2 regions of the Lactobacillus sp. JM1 genome follow, and region 2 is predicted to be linked to the other one. Evidence: riboswitches for the same ligand, from Rfam matches in the RefSeq annotation. Region 2 holds a riboswitch; the other holds the start of a gene.
What was found. A riboswitch is a leader RNA that binds a small molecule or an ion and turns the genes downstream of it on or off. The one in region 2 is predicted to bind magnesium.

Region 1 (3,493 bases), 820 kb from region 2:
TAGTTCCCGTTACTTGCGGACAAACCATAAAGAAAAGTAAAGCAAAAGTTATGATATCAAAAATAGAGGACGTTGGACCAAAGTAGAACATAAACTTCGGTAGCTTCTTTGTACTCCACTTTCTAGGCTCTGATAAATAATGCTTATTCATAGTATCAAATGGAATAGATAAGCAACTAGTTCCATACATCAAGTCTAAAATTAAAAGTTGAATTGGAAGCATTGGTAAGAATGGCAAAAACGAAGAAGCTACTAAAATTGATAAAATATTACCAAAATTAGAAGAAAGCGTAATTTTAATATATTTCATCGTATTGCCAAATACTTGACGGCCAATTTGTACTCCCTTTTCTAAAATCATTAAATCTTTGTGGAGCAAAATTATATCTGCTGACTTTTTAGCAATGTCCACCGCTGTATCAACTGAGATAGCAACATCTGCCGCTTTCATTGCAGGAGCATCATTGATTCCATCTCCCATATAAGCTACGGTATGACCATCTTGTCTAAGTAAGTCAATAATCTGAGCTTTTTGTTGTGGAGATAATTTTACAAAAACATCGCATGCTTGCACCATTTGTTTTAATTCAGCGTCAGTCTTATTTTCAAGGTCTTTTCCCTGATAAACTCGATCAATATTTAAACCTACTTGCTTCCCTACATTTCGCGTAACTGCTTCATTATCTCCAGTTAAAATTTTGACTGTAATGCCATCTTCTTTTAAGGCAGTCAATGCTGCCTTAGCACTGTCTTTTGGTGGATCTAAAAATGCTAAAAATCCAACTAAGATTAATTCATTCTCATCATCAATGCTAAATTCACCAACAGGAGCTGGATTCTTTTTATATCCTAAAAGAACAACACGTAAACCATCCTGATTCATCTCATCAATTTCAGTTAAAATTTTCTGACGTTGATCTTCATCAAGTGGACTTATTGCACCATCTATTTCTACTCTGTTAGAACAAGCAAGCATTTCTTCAGCAGCACCTTTAGTTACCAAAATATGTTCGTGTTGCTGGTTAATAACGACAACGCTCATACGTCTTCTCTTAAAATCAAAAGGTATTTCATCAATCTTTCTGTAGTTTTGATTAATTTTCTTTGTATCTAACTCTCCTTGAGCAGCATCAATAACTGCTTTATCAATTAAATCTTTCATCCCTGTTTGATAATAACTATTCAAGTATGAAAGCTCTAATACTTTTGGCTTTTCTTCTAAGTTTAAATTATAGTGTCGTTCTAAAACCACTTTATCTTGTGTTAAGGTACCAGTCTTATCAGTGCAAAGAATATCAGCTGAGCCAAAGTTTTGGATTGAATTCATTCTTTTAACAATGGTTTCATGCTTAGCCATTTCAACAGACCCCTTAACTAAATTGCTGGTCACAATAACTGGCAACATTTCTGGCGTTAAACCAACAGCCGTTGCAATAGCAAAAATTAATGCATTTAGCCAATCGCCTTTAGTTAAACCATTAATCAAAAACACTAGTGGTGCAATTACAGCTGTCATGATTAGTAATATTTTAGAAACATTTTTAATTCCAATGTCAAAAGTTGTCTCTTTGTTTTTATTCTGAGCAAGAGTACGGGCCAGATTTCCAAAAACGGTTTTGTCACCTGTAGCAAAAACGACGCCCATTCCAGAACCAGAAACAATATTTGTTCCTTCATAAAGGATATTTGGATAATCTAAGTAATTATCACTTCCTTTTGGCTTCTGATCTGCCATCTTTTCAACTGGACTTGACTCTCCATTTAATGAGCTCGCTGAACAAAATAAGTCTTTACTCTTTAACAAATACATATCTGCTGGCACTAAATCTCCAGCAGCTAAATTAATAATATCGCCAACTACTACATCTTTAGTTGGTAATTCTTTATCTTCGCCAGCTCGTTTAACATTTGTAGTTACAGAAACCATATTTAGCAATGAATCAACCGCATCACTTGTTTTTACATTTTGAATAAAACTAGTAATTCCTGAAATCAGAACCATCATAATCATGATAATTACGGTACTCAAATCTTTTTGATCAGCTGGCACAAAAACATAGTTAGTTAAAAAAGATAAACCTGCTAAAAATAACAACACACCAGTAAAAGGTGTCATAAAAGCATCGATTAAAAAATGTAATTTTGGATGATGTTCTTTATTCGAGACCTCATTTAAGCCATCTTGCTCCAAGCGTTGTTTTGCTTGAACAGGATTTAATCCATTAATTGTTGTATGCAATTGCTTTAAGACTTCATTTTTTTCTTGTCTAGCAATTTGTTTAGCCAAAGTCGCATTAGTTACTACGCGATCTTTAGAGTTGAATTTTAACATAGTAATCTCTCCCTCTAAAAAATCGGCAAACAAACAAAAAGACCAACACAAAAACTGCATTGGTCTTAACTTAGCGATTTATACTCGTCGTTCAGTTTTAACACTACGTAACGTGAAATTTTTCAACTAGCTGACTGGGAAAAGCCTTAAGTCGACAATTCCTGTTTAACCCGTTGGCATCTCTAGATGTTGCTGGGCATCAGCGTATATTTACGTAGGAGTCTCACCTAACAGTTCATTTGCTTCTTTATTCAATTAACGGTTAATAGATTAAACAATTATTCTTTATTATTCAAGCATGTTTATAAATTCTTTACTTTTACTCTAAATCCATACATCAAATAATTAATCTAAGTTAAATTGTTTTAGATAATTAGCTAAATACTCTACAGTTAAACTTTGCGGATCTTTAATTAATTCTAGTGGTCGGCCTTGTGCTACAATACGACCACCATTTTCACCACCTTGTGGTCCCAGATCTAGCATATAATCTGCATTAACAACTAAATTCAGGTCATGTGTAATCGTAATAATAGTTGCACCTTGATCAAGCAATTTTTGCATGACTTCAACTAGGACTTTAACATCCAGGGGATGCAGACCAATTGTTGGTTCATCAAAGACAAATAAAGTATCGTCTTGCTTATGACTTAAGTGAGTCACTAATTTTAAACGCTGTGCTTCTCCACCAGATAAAGTTGGCGTACTTTCACCTAAGTGCAGGTAATCTAAACCAACTTCTTTAAGCAACTGCAAATCACGTTCAATCTTTGGCACACGCTTAAAAACAGGAATCGCTTCGTTAACATCAAGATTCAAAACATCCACAATTGACATATCATGCCACTTTATTTTTTGAATTCCAGGATTATAGCGGTCGCCATGACAAGTTGGACAAGTTTGCTGCATATCAGGCAAGAATTGAATATCTAAAGTAACAATTCCTGTTCCACCACAAGTTGGACAAGCACCTTCTTTATTGTTGTAAGAAAAATAGCTTGGCGTATAATGTTTTTCTTTAGCCAAAGACTGTTTTGCAAAAAGTTTACGCAAATTATCCATAATTGAGGTATAAGTAGCAACTGTTGAACGCGTACTCTTGCCAATTGGTGAAGCATCCACGCTAACCACATTATTAATTGGACAATCAAAATTCTTAAT
Region 2 (3,493 bases):
ATAGTTTGATTCAAGTAGCTTTAGACTACTTAGCTGTTGGTTTAGATCCTGAAAAATCTACTATTTATGTTCAATCGCAAATTCCCGCTTTGTTTGAGTTAACTGCATATTACATGGATTTAGTAACAGTTGCACGTCTAGAAAGAAATCCAACTGTTAAAACTGAAATTAAGCAAAAGAACTTCAAGGATTCAATTCCCGTAGGATTTTTAAACTATCCGGTTTCTCAAGCAGCAGATATTACTGCTTTTAAGGCAACAGTGGTCCCAGTTGGGGATGATCAAGAACCAATGCTTGAACAAACTCGTGAAATAGTACGTACTTTTAATCGGGTTTATAACACTGATATCTTAGTTGAGCCAAAGGGCTACTTCCCACCAAAGGGTCAAGGAAGACTTCCAGGATTAGATGGAAATGCCAAAATGTCTAAATCATTAGGAAATGCAATCTATTTATCTGATGATGCAAAGACTGTTCAAAAGAAAGTAATGTCCATGTACACTGATCCAAACCACATCCACGTGGAAGATCCAGGACAAGTTGAAGGAAATACTGTCTTTACTTATCTTGATGTGTTTGCACCAGACAAGGATAAAGTGGCTGAACTTAAAGAACAATACCAAAAAGGTGGCCTGGGCGACGTTAAAATTAAGCGCTACTTAAATAAGGTTCTCGAAGAAGAGCTTGGACCAATCAGAGAACGTCGTGAAAAGTTTGCTCAAAATCCAGATGCTGTTTATGAAATGCTACTAGAAGGATCAAAGAAGGCAAATAAAGTTGCTAACCAAACTTTAAAAGAAGTTAGAGAAGCAATTGGTTTAAATTATTTTGACAGATTAAATAAATAATTTAAAGAGGGTAAGAACAATGACAAGAGACAGGATTCCGTGGAAGCAATATTTTATGATGCAGGCTTTAGTTATTGCACAACGTTCTACCTGTGATCGTGCCTTAGTTGGAAGTGTATTAGTTAAAGATGACCGGATGATTGCGACCGGATATAATGGTAGTGTTTCGGGACAGCCTCATTGTGATGATGTTGGTCATTTGATGGTGGATGGGCACTGCGTAAGAACGATTCACTCTGAAATGAATGCCTTAATTCAATGTGCAAAAAATGGTATTTCCACTGAAGGTACTGAAATTTACGTTACTTATTTTCCTTGCTTTAATTGTAGCAAGTGCTTAGTGCAAGCTGGCATTAAGAAAATTAACTATTATTATGATTATCATGATAATCCTTTAGCCTTAAAACTATTGCGTGAAAAAGGTGTTGCAATTGAACAAGTAACACTTGATCATAAATACGTTCAAAGCTTAGCAGACAGGCTAGAGAAGGCTGACAATGAAAAATAAAATTATTAGTTTGGTGTCACTGCTTATTTGTTTATTAACGTTGACTGCTAGCACCAAGTCTTTTGTTAGTGATCCGCAAGGATTATTTGATAATCAGACAAAAGAACTTGTTAATCAGAAAAATGAGAGTTATCAAAAGACTAAAACTAAACCTGAAATTCGCCTTTTAAGCTTAAAAGACAGCAATGATTTAAATCGAATTCAGCCACTAAAGAATCAGATAATTATTGCTGTTGCTCTTCAAAACAAAAAGAAAAATGTTCAAATTATTGTCGGTAAGAATTATCAAGATCCTTTAACTCAAAGTAAATGTGGCAATATTGTTCGTTATGCGGGGAATAAATTAAGAAGTGAAAAGGCAGCAACTTTTAATTCCGGAATTCGATTAGTGTTTAATGCTTGCGCTACTTTGGTTGCCCAAAAAGATAAGCTGTCTTATGATAAAAATTCGCTAACACAAGATGAACTGCAAAAAATAGATCATCCACAGAGTGTAAACTTGGTTTGGGGATTAGTAATTGCAGCTTTAATCAGTTTCGGACTAGTTCTATTTAAGAGTTTTCGAAAAAAGAAGTAGGGACTTGACTAATTCTTAGTTAGCCGTTAAAGTATCAATAGAAATTAAATATTAGAGCAAATAAACTGTTAGGTGAGACTCCTACGTGAACATATGCTGTCGCCCAGCAACATCCAGAGATGCCAACGGGTCAAACAGGGATCGTCGATATAAGGCCCTCCCCAGCCAGCTAGTTATGTTAAATAACCTTACGTCACGTAGTGTTAAAACTGAACGACGAGTATAAAAATCGCTTGGATTTGAGCCGATGCAGTTTTTGCATCGGTCTTTTTGTTTGTTTGCTAGGTTCTTAAGAAAGGATGTTGAAGATGTTCAAAATCAACACTTCCGGCACAAGAAATACTACAGACACCAAGCTGGTGCGCCGGATTGCATGCGAAGATAAGTTTGCGACGCTGCAACGATTAAAAACCTCAATTAGCGGCCTTCAAAGTAAAGATGCGAGGCAACGCTTAGCAAAATACGGATCTAATGAAATAATAATTAAACATGATAAGACAAAACTTCACTATTTGTTAAAGGCTTTTATAACTCCTTTTTCCCTTGTTCTGCTTTTTTTAGCAATTGTAGCAATTTTTTTAAATTCCTCTCAACATACTCTTAACCTAAGTCCAGCAATTTTTGTTTTAGCAATTTTATTTATTTCAGCCATTTTAACTGCTATGCAAAATATTCGTATTAATACTAATATTCAAAATTTGATAAATCGAATTTCTAGAACAACTCAAGTAATGCGTGATTGTGAACCACAGCAACTTTTAACCCGTGATCTAACAATTGGAGATGTGGTACTACTTAAAGCTGGAGATATTGTTCCAGCTGACGTTAAATTACTGAAAAGTAATGATTTAGAGTGCTCATTACTTGGTGAAGAAGACACTGTGAAAAAGAGTGCTACTAATTACATTGGTAAAAATAATAACTTAGATTATGCTAATATTTTATATGCAGGCACGATTATTCTTTCAGGTTCAGGCATTGGCGTTATCTTTGCGACTGGTAAAGAAACTGTTTTTGGAAAGGTAGTTCAAAATCTTTCTAAGATTAATCTAGAGAACCATCTCTTTAATTTTAGTATGAAAAAATTAACCAAAATCTTTTTAACATTAATTCTAGTTATTGTTCCAGTTGTTTTGCTAATTAATGAAATAATGCGTGGTAATTGGGAGAATGCTTTGATTTTTGCTATAGCAATTACTATTGGCATAACGGCTGAGGTAATGCCAACAGCTATTGTAAATAACTTGGTAAAAGCCAATATCGATATGCCTAGGATTCGAGCGACATATGACAATTAATTATCTAAATAATTTATAGGAATTCCGTATTTTATAGAATTCCTTTTTTTAATGTACAAATTAAGTCCTACATGCTATGTTATACTAGCAATTAAAAGACTTATGAGAGGAAGAATAAAGATGGCTGAAAAGAAAACTTTCTATATTACTACACCTATTTATTATCCATCTGGAAAATTAACTATCGGTAATGCTTATACTACGATTGCTGCTGATACAATGACTCGCTACAAAAAATCTCGCGGTTTTGATACCTTCTTTT

Region 1: linked by a shared signal. The riboswitch ahead of mgtA (magnesium-translocating P-type ATPase) and the one ahead of F3I00_RS01145 (cation-transporting P-type ATPase) in region 2 are both predicted to bind magnesium.

The regions. Positions count from the first base shown of each region.
Region 1 is NZ_CP044412.1:1,061,820-1,065,312, forward strand. It holds gene mgtA (magnesium-translocating P-type ATPase) at 1-2,332, opposite strand, end outside; M-box (ykoK) riboswitch at 2,408-2,574, opposite strand; gene F3I00_RS05455 (excinuclease ABC subunit UvrA) at 2,678-3,493, opposite strand, start outside.
Region 2 is NZ_CP044412.1:239,454-242,946, forward strand. It holds gene trpS (tryptophan--tRNA ligase) at 1-848, shown strand, start outside; gene F3I00_RS01135 (deaminase) at 868-1,356, shown strand; gene F3I00_RS01140 (TPM domain-containing protein) at 1,346-1,933, shown strand; M-box (ykoK) riboswitch at 1,991-2,162, shown strand; gene F3I00_RS01145 (cation-transporting P-type ATPase) at 2,233-3,231, shown strand; gene metG (methionine--tRNA ligase) at 3,352-3,493, shown strand, end outside.